Rhodopirellula baltica SH 1: one gene and its partner. The protein of the gene in region 2 interacts with the protein of the main gene of each other region in a pairwise test. Links are inferred from orthologs where the notes say so. Each region holds a gene or a part of one and is shown on either strand. Other genes may lie near its edges.

The links.
Region 1: the proteins of gyrA (region 2) and RB_RS18635 interact in binary tests that used the Escherichia coli proteins (3 or more experiments, as listed by UniProt). The link is inferred for Rhodopirellula baltica SH 1 from one-to-one orthologs.

Annotation. Positions count from the first base shown.
Region 1 is NC_005027.1:4,869,194-4,876,768, forward strand. Bases 1,972-5,149 are described here. They hold RB_RS18635 (DNA gyrase subunit B), read right to left. Parts: upstream 4,782-5,149; coding sequence 2,172-4,781; downstream 1,972-2,171. Other genes in these bases: RB_RS18630 (AAA family ATPase), read right to left, coding at 1,972-2,167; RB_RS18640 (outer membrane protein assembly factor BamB family protein), read right to left, coding at 4,980-5,149. Outside these bases: pheA (prephenate dehydratase), read left to right, coding at 1-895; more of RB_RS18630, read right to left, coding at 1,133-1,971; more of RB_RS18640, read right to left, coding at 5,150-6,575; RB_RS18645 (DJ-1/PfpI family protein), read left to right, coding at 6,833-7,405; RB_RS18650 (hypothetical protein), read left to right, coding at 7,405-7,575. UniProt on the Escherichia coli protein: DNA gyrase negatively supercoils closed circular double-stranded DNA in an ATP-dependent manner to maintain chromosomes in an underwound state.
Region 2 is NC_005027.1:4,699,621-4,707,566, reverse strand. What follows is about bases 2,375-5,923. They hold gyrA (DNA gyrase subunit A), read left to right. Parts: upstream 2,375-2,747; coding sequence 2,748-5,723; downstream 5,724-5,923. Other genes in these bases: RB_RS18085 (acylphosphatase), read right to left, coding at 5,838-5,923; RB_RS18095 (AAA family ATPase), read right to left, coding at 2,375-2,549. Outside these bases: RB_RS18100 (hypothetical protein), read left to right, coding at 1-644; more of RB_RS18095, read right to left, coding at 717-2,374; more of RB_RS18085, read right to left, coding at 5,924-6,122; RB_RS18080 (alkaline phosphatase family protein), read left to right, coding at 6,157-7,176; RB_RS18075 (alkaline phosphatase D family protein), read right to left, coding at 7,181-7,946. UniProt on the Escherichia coli protein: A type II topoisomerase that negatively supercoils closed circular double-stranded (ds) DNA in an ATP-dependent manner to maintain chromosomes in an underwound state.

The DNA of each region.
Region 1 (7,575 bases), 170 kb from region 2 along the record:
CGAAATGCCAGAGAGCGAGATCCAGCGGAACATACTGCAACACGTTGCGTCGGCTTGCTGGCGAGCCACTCGACCGGGAACTTACGCGTTCCTTGGCCCACCGGACAGTTACAGCCATTTGGCGGCACTGGCTTATTTCGGGGAAGCCGCCAACTTGCTTCCAGTGTCTTCGATCGGGGCTGTCTTTGACGCAGTTGGACGAAGTGATTGCGCCGGAGGAATTGTGCCGATCGAGAACAGCACCGATGGCCGTGTTGTCGATACCTTCGGCCGGCTATCCAAAGGCGAAGTATCAATCACCGGCGAAGTGCAGCTTGCAATCCATCACCAGCTGCTCGCGATGTGCGATCGCGACTCCATCACCGAAGTCCACAGTAAACCGCAAGCGATCTCCCAGTGCCGCGTTTGGCTCGCCAACCATTTGCCCAAAGCGAAACTGATCGAGTGCAGCTCGACAGCGGCCGCCGCGAAACTGGCCGCGACTCAAGCTGGCGTCGCTGCAATCGCCAGCGAAGCCGCCGGTCGCCGCCATGGACTTCGTGTCATTGGCGCCAACATCGAAGACAATCGCGACAACGTGACCCGATTCGCGGTGCTCGGCCACGAACAACCGGCACCCACAGGCCAGGACAAAACAACGCTGCTGTTTCAAGTCGCCCACCAACCCGGCGCGTTGGCCGATGTGATGGGCATCTTCAAACGACACGAATTGAACCTGACTTGGATTGAGTCGTTCCCTCAACCCGGCACCAAGAACGAGTACTTCTTCGTCGTTGAGTTCCCCGGGCATTGCCAAGACATCGCGATCGCGAAAGCAATCGAAGACCTCAAGACAGCGACCCACCACACCCATGTGCTAGGAAGCTATGGCCGCGCGGCACGAGCGGAGAGCTAGTGGCCAGAAAGCCAAGCAGGTCGGCAGGAATGATCGGGTAGAACCTCACCTAGGCGAGTCTCTCTGAGACTCGCAAATGACAGCGTCTCGGAGAGACGCCGCTACGTGATCAAGCCCAACGACTCCCGCTCACGTGCTTAGTAACCAGCCACGACTTATTTTCAGGGTAGTGACGAGGCCACGACAATCACCCGTCACTTTTTGCTGCGACAGACCACGAGGCGAACCGCCCCAACTCTAAAGAACGGATGCCGTGCCGGCACTCTGCTCGGCAACCAATCGCGAGATCAAATCCTCGACCGCGATGCCATCCGCTTCGGCAGAAAATGTTGGCACGATTCGGTGGCGAAGCACTGGCAACGCCAACGCCTGTGCGTCCTCGAGCGTCACGTGTGTGCGACCGTGCAATAACGCACGGGCCTTCGATGCCAACACCAATTGTTGACTCGCTCGCGGGCCGGGTCCCCACTGGATCCACTCTTTGACCCAATCCTTCGCATCGGGTTCGTTCGGCCGCGCGGAGCGCACGGCATCGATCACCCAATTCTTCACATGCTCGGGCAATGGGACTCGTCGCACCACAGACTGAAACTTGCAAATGTCTTCGCCGCTGACGACCGGCTGAACATCCGCCAAATCGCCGGACGTGGTTCGCTCAACGATCTCCGCTTCTTGATCACGTGACGGATATCCAACAACGACGTGGAACAAAAACCGATCGCGTTGAGCTTCGGGAAGCGGATAAGTTCCTTCTTGCTCGATCGGATTCTGGGTCGCAAGAACAAAGAAAGGTTCCTTCAGAGCGTAAGTCTTACCGCCCGCGGTGACCTCGTGCTCCTGCATCGCTTCCAACAATGCCGCCTGCGTCTTGGGTGGCGTTCGGTTGATCTCGTCGGCCAACAGCATTTGGGTGAAGACGGGTCCGGGACGAAACAACATCTCGCGACGCCCGGTTTCGTGATCTTCCTGGATGATGTCCGTTCCAGTGATGTCACCGGGCATCAGATCGGGCGTGAACTGAATACGACGAAAATCCAGGTTCATCGAACTGGCCAACGTCCGAACCATCAACGTTTTCGCCAGCCCGGGCACGCCTTCCAACAAGCAATGGCCGCGAGCCAAGATCGCGATCAGCAATTGCTCGATCACGTCGCTCTGCCCGACCACGATTCGGCCGACCTGTTCTTTGACCTGGGCAACGCTTTGGATCAACGCCTCCGCAGTTTCGATGTCCGAACCTTCGGTGTTGTCTCTGGGAGGCGGTGTGACCATCGTGCTAGACGTCCAGGTTTCGCACATCAAGTGCATGGGTTTCAATGAATTCGCGACGGGGTTCGACTTTGTCGCCCATCAACAAACGGAACATTTCGTCGGCCGCACCCGCGTCAGTCAGATTGACCTTCACCAGCGTCCGGTTGGCAGGATCGAGCGTTGTTTCGCGGAGCTCTTCCGCGTTCATTTCGCCCAGCCCTTTAAAGCGAGTCACTTGCAGACCTTTTTCACCGGCGGCTCGCACCTCCGGCAACAGCTCTCGCAAGTCTTCCAGCGGACGACGCATATCCTCGCCGCGAACCAATTCGAACCGGGCGGTGGTGGAACCGGTACGGTCGGCGGGAATCAAATCCTGCAATCCAAATCCTAGCGGCTCCAAATCTTTCAAGCCGCTGTTGATCGTCCGGACTTCGTGAAGCTCGGCCAAGTGCGCGACCACCTTCTCGGGTTCATCGCTTTTGACTTCCTCTTCACCTTCGACGTTCAGCTCTTCTTCGGCTTGATCGATGTCCAACGTCGCATCGTTTTCAGCAAGGAATGCCTCGACATCCGATTGCTTCATGAACCAATGCTCACCACCAAGGATCGTTAACAAGAACGGAGGCAGCTTGCCGGTAACCGGATCGAAGCGTTCGCTGTGCACTCGCAAGCTGACGCCACGGCGTTCCAAGGCAAGAATTGCATCTTCCATTGATGCCAGCGCGACGCAGAGTGCACGCATTGAATCACCTTCTGCGCTGCGTCCGTCTTCGGTCTCGAATCGTGTGTCATTCAAACCACGTTCAAGCAACTGGCCTTTCATCTCTTCTTCGGACTGAATGTAGTACCGGTTCTTACCCTGCGAGACCCGGAACAACGGCGGCTGAGCCACATAAACATGCCCGGCGGCAACCAGCTGATACATTTGCCGATAGAAGAAGCAAAGCAGCAACGTGCGAATGTGGCTGCCATCGACGTCGGCGTCAGTCATGATGATGACTTTGTTGTACCGACGGCGCGAAAGATCCTGATCAGCACCGATGCCGGTACCGATCGCTTGGATCATCGACTGAACTTCTTCGTTGGCCAGCACCTTGTCTTCGCGGCTTTTGTAAGCGTTGATGATCTTACCGCGAAGCGGCAGAATCGCTTGGTACTCACGCATCCGTCCGCCTTCGGCCGATCCACCGGCCGAATCACCTTCGACCAGGTAGACTTCGCACTCTTCCATGTTTTTTGAGATGCAATCGCGAAGCTTGCCGGGCAAACCACCGCCACCAAGGGCGTCTTTACGCTTACGCAGTTGGTCCTTGGCTTTGCGAGCCGCTTCGCGAGCTTCGGCGGCGAGCAAACCTTTGCGAACGATCGCTTTGGCCGTTCGAGGATTCTCTTCGAGGTACTTGTTCAACGCTTCACCAACACCACTGGTGATGATGCCGTCAACTTCGCCGTTACCAAGTTTGGTCTTCGTTTGACCTTCGAACTGCGGATGAGGAACCCGCACGCTGATCACCGCCGTCAAACCTTCGCGAAAATCGTCGCCGGTCGGCGTGGTGTTCTTAAACAGGCCTTCTTTCTTGCCGTAGTTATTCAGCGTCCGCGTCAACGCCGAACGGAAACCGGACACGTGCGTCCCGCCTTCGATCGTGTGAATGTTATTGACGTAAGACTGAACCGTTTCGGTGAACTCGGTGCTGTATTGCAGCGCCATGTCATACTCAACACCGTCCTTCTCACCGACGAACTGAATCACGTCGCCGTGCAGCACATCGCTGGCGCGGTTGAGGTGTTCCACGAACTCGACGATCCCACGGTCATATTGGTAGTCGCCTCCTTCGCCGTTTCGCTCGTCAAGGAACTTGATGCGAACACCACTGTTGAGGAACGCGAGTTCCTGAAGACGTTTTTGCAGCGTGTCAAAGTTGTATTTGGTGACACTGAAAATCTGACCATCGGCTTTGAACGTGGTCTTCGTGCCTGTCTTCTTTGTCGGCCGACCTTTTTGAATCGGACCAGTAGGAATGCCTCGTTCGTAGCCTTGAGTCCAAGTCGAACCATCGCGGCTGACTTCCACCTCGGCCCATTGGCTCAGGAAGTTCACAACCGTCACCCCGACTCCGTGCAAACCGCCCGAAGTCTGGTAGGCCCCTTTCTCAAACTTGCCGCCAAACTTCAGCACCGTCATCACGCCCTCAAGCGTGCTGACTTCGCGATCGAGTTCTTCTGACAATTGATCGTGACGGGTGACCGGAACTCCACGGCCATCATCCTCGACCGTGACACTGCCGTCGGTGTGAACGATCACGCTGACCGATTTCGCGAATCCAGCCATCGCTTCGTCGATCGAGTTGTCGACGACTTCGTAGACCAGGTGGTGCAGACCGCGAACGGTTGTGTCACCGATGTACATCCCGGGACGTTCGCGAACGTGCTCAAGGTCCGACAGGTGCAGCAAATCCTTGTCGGTGTACTCCGAATTTGCCGACGGCCCCGTCGAAACACGTTCCACGGGTCGTTGTGGACCAGCGTTCGCCTCGGCTGAATTTCCGTCGCCGGATGCCGCACCAGCGGGCACAGCGTTTGGATCCTCGGATGGGTTGTTCGAAGCAGGGTCAGTCGAGGAGGAATCGCTCATGAATGGGCGGCCCGTGGAGGCCGTCAAATGCGGGGTTTTTGACGCTGAAGGCGGACTCGCCCCCACGTCAAAAAAAAGCGTCAAATAGCAGGCAGCAGTCTACCAAAAAGAACGACTTTGCGCTAGATCACGTGCGTACCCTCTCCCGGAATCGTTTCCACTTCCGAGGAGAGCCCAGATGTCAGATTGCTGGAGGAATTAGAAGTCGCCGAACGGATCTTGCCCCCCCGCGGGAGCAAATGGATCGTCCATGGTGTCACCGAACGGATCTGCTCCTCCGCCACCACCAAATGGGTCGACGACCTTTGGCGTCGTCGATTCTGGTTCTTGCTTCTCCAGTTCCGTATCGGCTTCCTCTTCAGTTTCAACCGGCGCCGATGATTTGACCACCTTCGGAATCACTGAACCGGGACGACGCAAGCACTGCATGGTGCCTCGATTGTTGACCAAGTACAGACGGTCGGTGTAACGATTGACGACCAACGTCTCTGGTTTAATGCGAGGGAAACGGCCAAGCAACGAGCCATCTTCCATGGACATCACCAACAGCGATCCCGACATACTACGTGCGTAGATTTTGCCATCGATCGCACCGAGTAATTCCTGGACGCCGGGCACCGTTTGTGGCCATACCGAATAACCATCGCTGGCGGACACGCACATCAAATTGCCGTAGGTCGTTGGATAGAAAACCTTTTCATCGAAGAAGATCGGGCTTTTGTAGATCGGCTCGCCGGTCGGTCGACTCCACAACACCTCACCTTCTCGGGTGGCTTTGATTCCGTAGATTTGACCGGACTCCGAACCGAAGAAGAATCGTTCTCCGGGTGCCGCGGCGAGAGCACCGCTGACGATCCCGTCTGTGTTCAAACGAAACTGAACGTTGGGTTCGCCCTCCATTTCCATCACATACACAAACCCTTTGCTGGTTCCCCAAGCCACTTTGTTGGAGTCCGCAGCGTGCGTGGGCATCGCCAATGACGATCCAGCAACAATTTCCGCGAAAGGATCGATCGTTGGGTCCACCAATCCATAACCCGCGATTCGATCGCCAATCGATGGCACCAGTGCGAACCCGTTGCAATGCACGACGCCTCGCAGTGGCACGTACTCCAACGAGGTCACGCCAAACACCTGTCCGTTTTTGACGTCCAACTTGATCAGTTCACCACCGTTGACAACAGAAACGAACTCCTCGTCCACTCCCAAACCGCCGTAGCCACGCATATTGGACCCAACACGCTGCAACCAAATCAAATCACCTGACTCGGCGTCACGGCACTCGACGGTCCCATCGTCCGAAAGCGTGTAAAACCGAATCGTTGGAATCGTCCGATTCCTCAACTCAGCGTCGATGCCTCGACGTTTCATGCGGCGGATTTCGTTTTTCGCCAATCGCTCCGCTTCCTTCTGATCAATCGCACCTCGCCCGGACAAATCACTGTCGACTTGAAAACGCGCGTAGACAACGGCCTTCTCGTCGATCACCGGAGCCGGGTCTTCTCCCTCAGCAACGGGTTTGGATTCCGCAGGTTTTGGCTCACCCGACTTTTCCACGATTTCCACAAACACATGGCTTTGCGTTTGGTGGACGACCATCTTTTGTTCAACGATCGATTGACGCCCCGCAGGAACGCTCAAATTGCGTCGCCAAACTTCTTCCAATCCAAGCTGGCGAGTCTCGTTGGGGCCCAGCAACTCGTTATCTGCGAGTGCGGACGCGGACAAACCAATCGCGTGGGCGGCGACCAGCGTCAGTGAAAGGATGAGACGGGAATGAAAAGAGCGGTGCATTGCAGCGATACCAGAAAAGAACGGGAGCCATCCGGAAGACCGTTCAGCATAATCCACGACAGCCGCGGCGGCGAATTTCCCAATCTGAACGAAATTGGGTACACTCGCCTCGCAAAAAAAAGCCCGAAAGATCGATTCAATCGTCGTGATCGGCACCCGTTTTTCGCGTTCTTCTTTCAGGCCGCCAGTATCTGCCCCTCTCGCGGGCAGTTGCTGAACGCCGCTTTTCCATTCCCTCGTATCCGCTCCCAGGCAGAATGGCCAAAATTTTGATGCTCGTCGGCGACTTCGTCGAAGATTACGAAGCCATGGTTCCCTATCAGATGTTGCTGATGCTGGAACACGACGTGGCCACTGTCTGCCCCGGCAAATCCGCCGGAGACTCCGTGGCCACCGCGATCCATGACTTCGAAGGTCACCAAACCTACAGCGAAAAACCGGGGCACCGATTCGCTATCACGGCGGACTTCGATGGATTGCAACCTGAAACCTTCGACGCCTTGGTCATCCCGGGCGGCCGAGCTCCCGAGTACCTACGGCTCAACGAAAAGGTCCTCGACATCGTTCGCCATTTCGCGGATCAGAACAAACCGATCGCTGCGGTTTGTCACGGACCACAAGTATTGGCCGCCGCAGGTGTGCTCAAGAACCGTGAGTGCAGCTGCTATCCAGCCGTCGCCCCCGAAGTTCAGATCGGCGGCGGAACCTACATGACACCCGGCGAAGGCATGGACACCGCCCACGTCGATGGCAACCTGGTCACGGCACCAGCCTGGCCCGCTCACCCCGCTTGGATGCGTGAATTCTGCCGACTGCTTCCAACGGATTAATGAACGCTCCCGACTCCAATCGCGTCGACCCCGCCTCCGGTCTTTCACCGAATCATGCCGACGCGTTGCGTGCTCGGAAAGCGAAGCTGCATTCCGAATTGCTTCGCGTCCGTCGCGAAGCCCATGCGGCAAGACTCGAGGCCAACGCGGCCCGACTGGAAGCAACCGCA
Region 2 (7,946 bases):
GTCCCGACGCGGATGGTATGGTTCGCCGAATCGGTCCGACCTTCCGGCGCGATTGGTTTGACCGACATTGGTTGGACGGTCGTGAATTGGCGGAATGTTGGGACCTTGCATCACCCATGCTGCCCGATCGCAGTTTGTCTTCTTTAGCGTTCAACGCGATCGCGGCCCAGCGTGGCGACGAGATTCCCGCGGCTTTGCCGGTGACGATTGGCGAATGGATTCAAGACGGCTTGCTCGCGGTGACCCGTTCGGACTTGCTGCGAGGTCGTGTGTGGCCAAACGTCATGGTGACTTCCGTCGAAACAGTGGACGTTGTCGAGGAGCCCGATGAAGAGGCGGAAGCCGATGACGAGCTGGATGGTTCGATCCCGCCTGATTACCTGTTGCAGTATCAGAACGTTGGCGAAGCGGATGACAACGCACCTGAATCGCAGCAATGCGAATGTGTGATTGTGGCTGGGTTGCCGGAGAGTGCTCGTGGCTTCAGCAAACCCGCCGCGGATGAGTATTGGTTTGAGCTGACAGAGCCGGAAACCAACGATGCGGAAGAGATGTTGCGGGAAGGCCGACGCCAGATTGCCGCCATCTATTCGCAGTTGATGGGCCGTGAAGAGTTGGATCTGTATCGCCCGCTTCGCGGCTGATCGGTCGCGGATGGCTGCTTTGATCGACGCGAGTCGTTGGTGCGGCCGTTGGTTTGCAGAGCCGTTTCGACGTTAGCTTGGGCTATCCTGCTCGGGGTTTGATTCGGCGGGGGCTTTCAGGTCGATCACCGGGCTGCCCCATTGGACTTCCATCGGTTCGCTGCAGGAATTGCAGTTGGTCGTTGTGCCCATCAGGGTGTCTTCGATCACCTGAGGCGTGTCGCAGTGTGGGCAGGTGACTCGGATCATCCCGCTTGGTTCGGTCATCGCATCGAGCTGCGCGTCCGTCAGATCTGGGATCTCGATGTCAGATGGCTCAAGCGTTGTCAGCAATTCTCGCGTGATTTCCGTCGAACCCGCGATGCGGTTTGCCAGTCTCCGGACGCTGCGTTCAAACGAGTTGCGAGACGTTCGGCCGTTGCCGAAGTGCCGATCGCGATTGAAGTAGAGGTGCGTGAAGCCTCGCAGTAGTCGTCGTCGGCTTTCGGTTGGAATGACGTACTGAGCCTTCGCGGCAATCAGTTCAAAGATCCGGCACAGGGCCTCGGGATCGTAATCGTCGAAGTGCATCGTGGTGCCGACCCGAGAGCTCAGTCCCGGGTTGCTGCGGATCATCTTGGTCATTTCTTTGGGATAGCCCGCCAAGATCACGACCAATCGATCGCGTTGGTCTTCCATTCGTTTCAGCAGCGTTTGGATCGCTTCGCGGCCGTACTGGTCTTGGCCGCTTTCATCGATCAGCGTGTAGGCTTCGTCGATGAAGAGAACACCATCGAGTGCTTCATCGATTTTGGCATTTGTTTTGGGACCGGTTTGGCCGGCGTACTCGGCAACCAAGCCGCTGCGATCGGTTTCGACCAAGTGGCCTTTTTCGAGCACGCCCAGTCCGCCGTAGATTTCGGCGATGATTCGTGCGACGGTGGTTTTACCGGTTCCCGGGTTTCCAACAAAAGCCATATGCAGGCTGGGTTTGGTCGTTGGCAAACCTTCTTTGGCGCGGTGGCGTTCCATTGCCAGGAAGTTTGCAAGCGTTTGGATTTGATTCTTGATCGCGTCCAGTCCGATCAAGCGATCCAGTTTGGCTCGCGCTTCGGCCAAGCGTTCTTCCGGGGTGCGATCGTCTTGCTCAGCGGTTTCTTTGGTGGACGGTTTGGCTGGCTCGGTGGATGCGGGGGATCCACCGCCGGCGCGGGTGGGTGTGGGCTTGTTTGCGGCGTCGTGGCCGGTTCCTTCCCGCAGTCGTTTGGCTTCTGAACGCAACCACGAAATCGCTTCACGTGCGTTGTCCAGGTCGGCTTGATGATCCACCGTCGGTGAATCGGATGGCGAGGTCGGCGCGGTGACGCTGGTAGGTGACTTGGCGACCTGTTTCGCGTTTTCGAGCCCGTCGAGCATCGATTGCAAACGCGAGCGTTCGACGCTGCTGTCGTCGCCGTCGACCATCGCGATCAAGTGCGCCATGCGGGTGGCGGCGGTGATGACTTCACCCCATCGATCGCGAAGCGAAGGCAGTTCCAGGAACGGCCGTGTGACTTCGTACCAGGAGAAACCTTCGGCGGTGGTGATCAGCCAATCGATCGCTTCATGCAGTTTGCTGCCTTGGACGGTTTCGCCCCAAACGTGTTCCAGCAGGATGCGACCGAGCTGTCGTTGTTCCAAATTTCGAGCGCTGCTGGCGGGCACCATCGTTGCGAAAACCTTCATCACGAATCCTTCGTGCAGGTCGGCCATCTGTTGTGGCATGTTGCGGTTGTCGACGGACGCGGAGGCATTCTCGCCGGCCAGCCAACCGTAGCTGCCTTCGGCGATTTCACCCGATTCGACGAACAGATTCAGCGTTTGCTGAAGGGCTTCGCGATACAGCCGAATGGATTGCAGGATCGCGTCGTCGCTGGGGGAACTCATGGCTGGAATCCGAAGGGGACAAGGGCATCAAAAAGACCGTCGTAAGTATTTGGAAAACAATGGCTTGCGTCAATGTTCAGAAAGCCTCGCGGCGTTGTGAAAAACGCGTGAACGAGGTAAAATGGACATTCCAATTTTGGGCCTTCGTATCATCGATCCGTCTTGGCCCGCTTCCCCCGTGATAAACGAGCAAATCCCTTGGCTGAAGACGGCGAAAATCAGGAACCAGGCGACGAAAACGCGGGCGAAGTGAACGGATCCACCGGGGATAACAACGGCCAAGAAAACGGGACCGAAAACACCGAAACCGGTGCTGGTGGCGGGGCGCAGGTTCCTCCCGGTGGCGGCAAACCTCCCGGTGGCGGCAAACCTCCCGGTGGCGGCAAACCTCCCGGCGGTGCGGAACCACCATCGGGTGGCGGTCCCACGGGCGGTTCGGGCAATCCCGATCCCCACGGAGGCCATGGAGCACTTCGGATGGTGGATCTACCAATCGAAGACGAGCTTCGTGAGAGCTATCTGACCTACGCGATGAGCGTGATTGTCAGCCGTGCATTGCCCGATGTGCGTGACGGATTGAAACCGTCGCAGCGTCGGATCTTGGTGGCGATGAATGACCTGAACCTCGGCCCAGGCAGCAAGCGGGTCAAATGCGCCAAGATTTCCGGTGACACCTCGGGTAACTATCACCCTCACGGTGAAAGTGTGATTTATCCGACGCTCGTTCGGATGGCCCAAGAGTGGAACATGCGATGCTTGTTGATCGACAAGCAGGGAAACTTCGGTAGCGTCGCGGGTTTGCCTCCGGCTGCTATGCGATACACGGAAGCTCGAATGGGGGCCGTCGCAGCAGCAATGCTAGACGACCTCAAACTTGACACGGTCGATTACATTCCGACGTACGATGAAGCGAGAACCGAACCAACGGTCTTGCCCAGCAAGTTCCCCAACCTGCTCATCAACGGTTCGGGCGGTATCGCGGTCGGGATGGCGACCAGCATCCCGCCTCACAACCCAACCGAAGTTTGCGATGCACTGATCAAGCTGATTGAAGAACCAGACACGTCGATTGACGAGTTGTGCGAGATCATCCCCGGTCCTGACTTCCCAACCGGAGGCATCATCTGCGGCCGCGCCGGTGTGCGTCGAGGTTACAAGACCGGACGAAGCACGATGGTCGTGCGTGCTCGTTGCCAAATCGAAGAGATGAAGGGCAACCGGCATCGCATCGTTGTCACCGAAATTCCGTACCAGCAATATCGTGACCGGATCATCGAAAAGATCGCGGCGCTCGTGAATGGAGACCGAATCAAGGGAATCTCCGGAATTCGCGATGAAAGCGATTTGAAGGAACCCGTTCGGTTGGTGGTGGAACTGAAGCGTGGCGAAGATCCCGATGTGATCTTGAACCAGCTGTACCAGTTTTCGCCGCTGCAAGACACGTTCTCACTGATCTTCCTGGCGCTCGTCGACGGCAAGCCTCGCGAGTTGACGCTGAAGGAGATGTTGGCCGAATTTCTGCGTCACCGCGTGACCGTGATTCGTCGCCGAACTCAGTTCTTGTTGGCCCGAGCACGTCGTCGCAAGCACACCGTCGAAGGGTTGCTGCTGGCACTCGCCAACATCGACGAGATCATTCAAACGATTCGCACCAGCCGCACTCAACCCGAAGCCAAAGAACGCTTGATGGGCATCGCCTGCCCAGCATCGATGATGCAGCGGGCTCTTGGCGACGAAGGGTTCAAGCAGTTCCAATTGGAACGCGGCGAAGCCGATTCTTACACGCTGACGAGCGTCCAAACCGACGAAATCCTTCGCATGCGTTTGGGGCAATTGGTCAACCTGGAACAGGAAAAACTCTCCGGCGAGCATGCTGAATTGCTGAAGGAAATCATCGACTACATCGATATCCTCGGCAGCCCAAGCCGCATCAACGGCATCATCAAAGAAGATCTCGAAGAGATGAAGCGTCGCTTCGGTGACAAGCGTCGAACCGAGATCAGCCACGAAGAACTTGGCAACATCGACCTGGAAGATCTGATCACGGAAGAGACGATGGTGGTTTCCATCAGTCACCGTGGTTACATCAAACGCACACCGACCAGCGTTTACAACACGCAGCGTCGTGGTGGAAAAGGCATGAAGGGTGCCAAGAGCGATAACGAAGATCCAATCGAACACTTGTTCGTCGCCAGCACGCACGCTTACCTGTTGTTCTTCACAACGGCAGGGAAAGTTCGTTGGCAAAAGGTTTATGACATCCCGCAGCTCGCTCGCGATGCCAAAGGCCGTGCGATCGTGAACCTGTTGCAGATGGAAGAAGGCGAACAGATTGCCGAGTGCTTGGCCGTTCGCGATTTCAACCAGCCCGGTCATACGATTGTGATGACAACCAAAAGCGGCTTGGTGAAGAAGACTCCGCTGGAACAGTACAGCCGACCGAAACGGGGTGGCATCATCGCCATCAAACTTCGCGAAGGCGATGAGTTAGTCGATGCCGCCGTGGTTGGTCCTGGTGATGAAATCATCATGGTCACGTCCGATGGCATGGCGATTCGTTTCCGCGAATCAGATTCTCGCCCGATGGGCCGCAACACGTCCGGCGTGAAGGGAATCTCGTTGGTTGGCGACGACGCCGTGGTGGGAATGGTTGTGACCGATCCCGAAGCGACTTTGCTGACCGTTTGTAAAAATGGTTACGGCAAACGCACGCCGTTCGGACCCAATTTGGCGGATGTTTCCGAAACCGACGCGGACGAGTCCAGCGAAGGTGGAGACGACGAAGCGGCAACTGCCAGCGGTTCGGCTCGCTACCGCACGCAGAAACGCGGTGGTAAAGGGTTGCGAGACATCAAGACCAGCAAGCGGAACGGCAAGGTGATCGGAATCGCTCGCGTCAACGATGATGACGAGTTGTTCTTGATGACCGCAAAAGGCAAACTGCAACGAATCAGTGCCGGCGACATCAACGTGATTGGTCGTAACACGCAAGGTGTTCGCATCATGAACGTGGACGAAGGCGATGAGCTGATTGCCGTTGTCCGCGTGCCAGCCGAAGAGAACGCAGAAGAAGCGGCGGAAGCCGAAGCCACCGCAGTCGCGGAGCCAGTTGCCGAAACGGATGCCAGCCCTGAAGCAGACGCGGGATCCGAAACTGACGCTGCTCCAGAATGAGGTAATTCAGGTCCCATCTGACAGGCTTCAGCTTTGTCAGATGTTGCTGTCATCGACGGGCTTGGATATCCGTCGCGTGGTTGTCCGGCACCCAAGGTGTGTGAAGCGGATGAACTAATACCGGATCGAGAATTTTTCTCGGTCCGGCAGTGGCTCTCGTTCGTCGATCAATGTCTCGTTGATCTTTCTTTCCATCGAGCTGCCGATCCGTCGTAGCAGTTCCTTGAGGTCGTTTGTCGGCCCTTGCACGTCTAGAAGGACGTCTCCATCGGGCTCGTTGCGTACGAAGCCTTTGATGTTGAGGCCACGACCCTGGTGAATTGCGTTGGCTCGGAATCCAACTCCTTGCACGTCTCCACGATATCGGACGACCTTTCTGGTTTGTTTGATAGCATTCATTGGATTATGGTGGCGGCCGCGTTCAATTTCGACAATGCAGATCACACCACACGGTCGCTATATGAGTTGGTTTCGTTTGAATTCGGTTGGCGTTGTTTGGGTTTGTTTGGCATCCATATTTGCGTCGACCGCAAATGCGGGCGAACCCAAGGTGTTGACGATTGGCATTGATGGTTTGAGGCGAGATGCATTTGTTGCTGCTAACACACCTCACATGGATTCGCTCGCTGAGAACGGCACGTTGTGTTTGGAGACCCGAGTGACGTCCGATGATGTTACTGACAGTGACACTGTCAGTGGACCGGGATGGACCACTTTTTTAACGGGTGTTTGGGCGGATCGACACGGCGTGCTCGACAACTCGTTCAAAGGCCGCGATGCAAAGGCCGCACCACACGGTTTCGCATTGGCCAAGCAAGTCAAACCGAATCTGAGGACTGCGTCGTACCTGTGTTGGACACCGCTGAGAACTCACGTGACAACGGACGCCGACATCGATGTTGTTGTCACGCCCGGCAAGAACGCCACGGCCTCAACGGTTTGGAAGGCAGCCGACCAATCATTGGCCTGGTCAGCGATCCCTGTCTTGCGAAACGATGACGTGGATTGGACGTTCATCTACTTTGGGTCGACCGATGAAACCGGTCACTCCTACGGTTTTCATCCTAGCGTGCCGCCTTACGTCGCAGCCATCGAGAACGTAGATCGAATGGTGGGTGAGTTGATCGCTGCGGTCAAAGAGCGGGAGACTTACGCCGATGAAGATTGGCTGGTTCTCATCAGCACCGATCATGGTGGCGAAGGAACTGGCCACGGCGGAGGCCGTGAAAATCCGAACGTCTTCACGGCGCCGATGATTGTCAGTGGAGATGCTGCGATGAAGAGTGACGGAATCGAACGGGCCAAAGGATTATCATCACCAGCGACGGTGGATTTGGTCACCGTCGCGTTGACTCATCTTCAGATCCCAATCAATCCGAAGTGGCAACTGGCCGGCAGTGCGGATGGTTGGCTAGAGACAACGCCCACGACTGCCGAAGCCAAATCCGAATGATGGATCATTCCCGCGGCAAGGAAACAGACTCAGCGTAAGCCAGTTCGCCAGTCCAGCCGTCGTAGTACTGGAAAACAACCTGCGGATGCGGGTAGGCGACCAGCCGTTTGTCGCCTTGCTTGATCGGCATGTTGAAGACGTTGTTGACCTGCACCACGCAGAAATGTGGGTACAGTCGTTCCAAGCGTGGCAGGTCGGCCAGCACGTAACTGCTCCAGCGGATGTCGCATTCCCGTGGCCCAAATTGAAATCGTCCGGTCGCCGGTCGATTGCTTTCGTCAAGTTCAGGCACGTGATTGACGCTGTTGTGAGGCCCGCAGCAGAATTCCCAAACGTTGTCGGTCACACGAATTGCGAAACTGTTGTGAAGATCGCCGGTCATCACGAAGACTTGTTTGTCCATTTCGTCCCAGGCATCGATCAGTATCTCTCGCTCGTCGAGAAAGCCCGTCCAGGCTTCTTCTTTGTTGGCGTCGTCGGCTTCGAATCCACCGGCGCCACTGTGCGGGATCATCATCGGGACGCTTGAAATCAGAAACGTAAATTTCGCGTCGCTGGCTCGCATCTCACGCAGCAGCCATTCGCGTTGATGTTTGCCGAGCATCGAAACGCCCGGTTTGTCTCGCTGCGAAACATCGTGCATGTCGCGGTCGCCGCGCGTGTCGAGCAAAAAGAAGTCGCAGTTGGAGACACTGAATTTGCCATAGCTGCGTTGGCCGATGGAGTAGCTGACTTGGCCGTCCGCCTTGGCAGGCATGTGAAGTCGAACC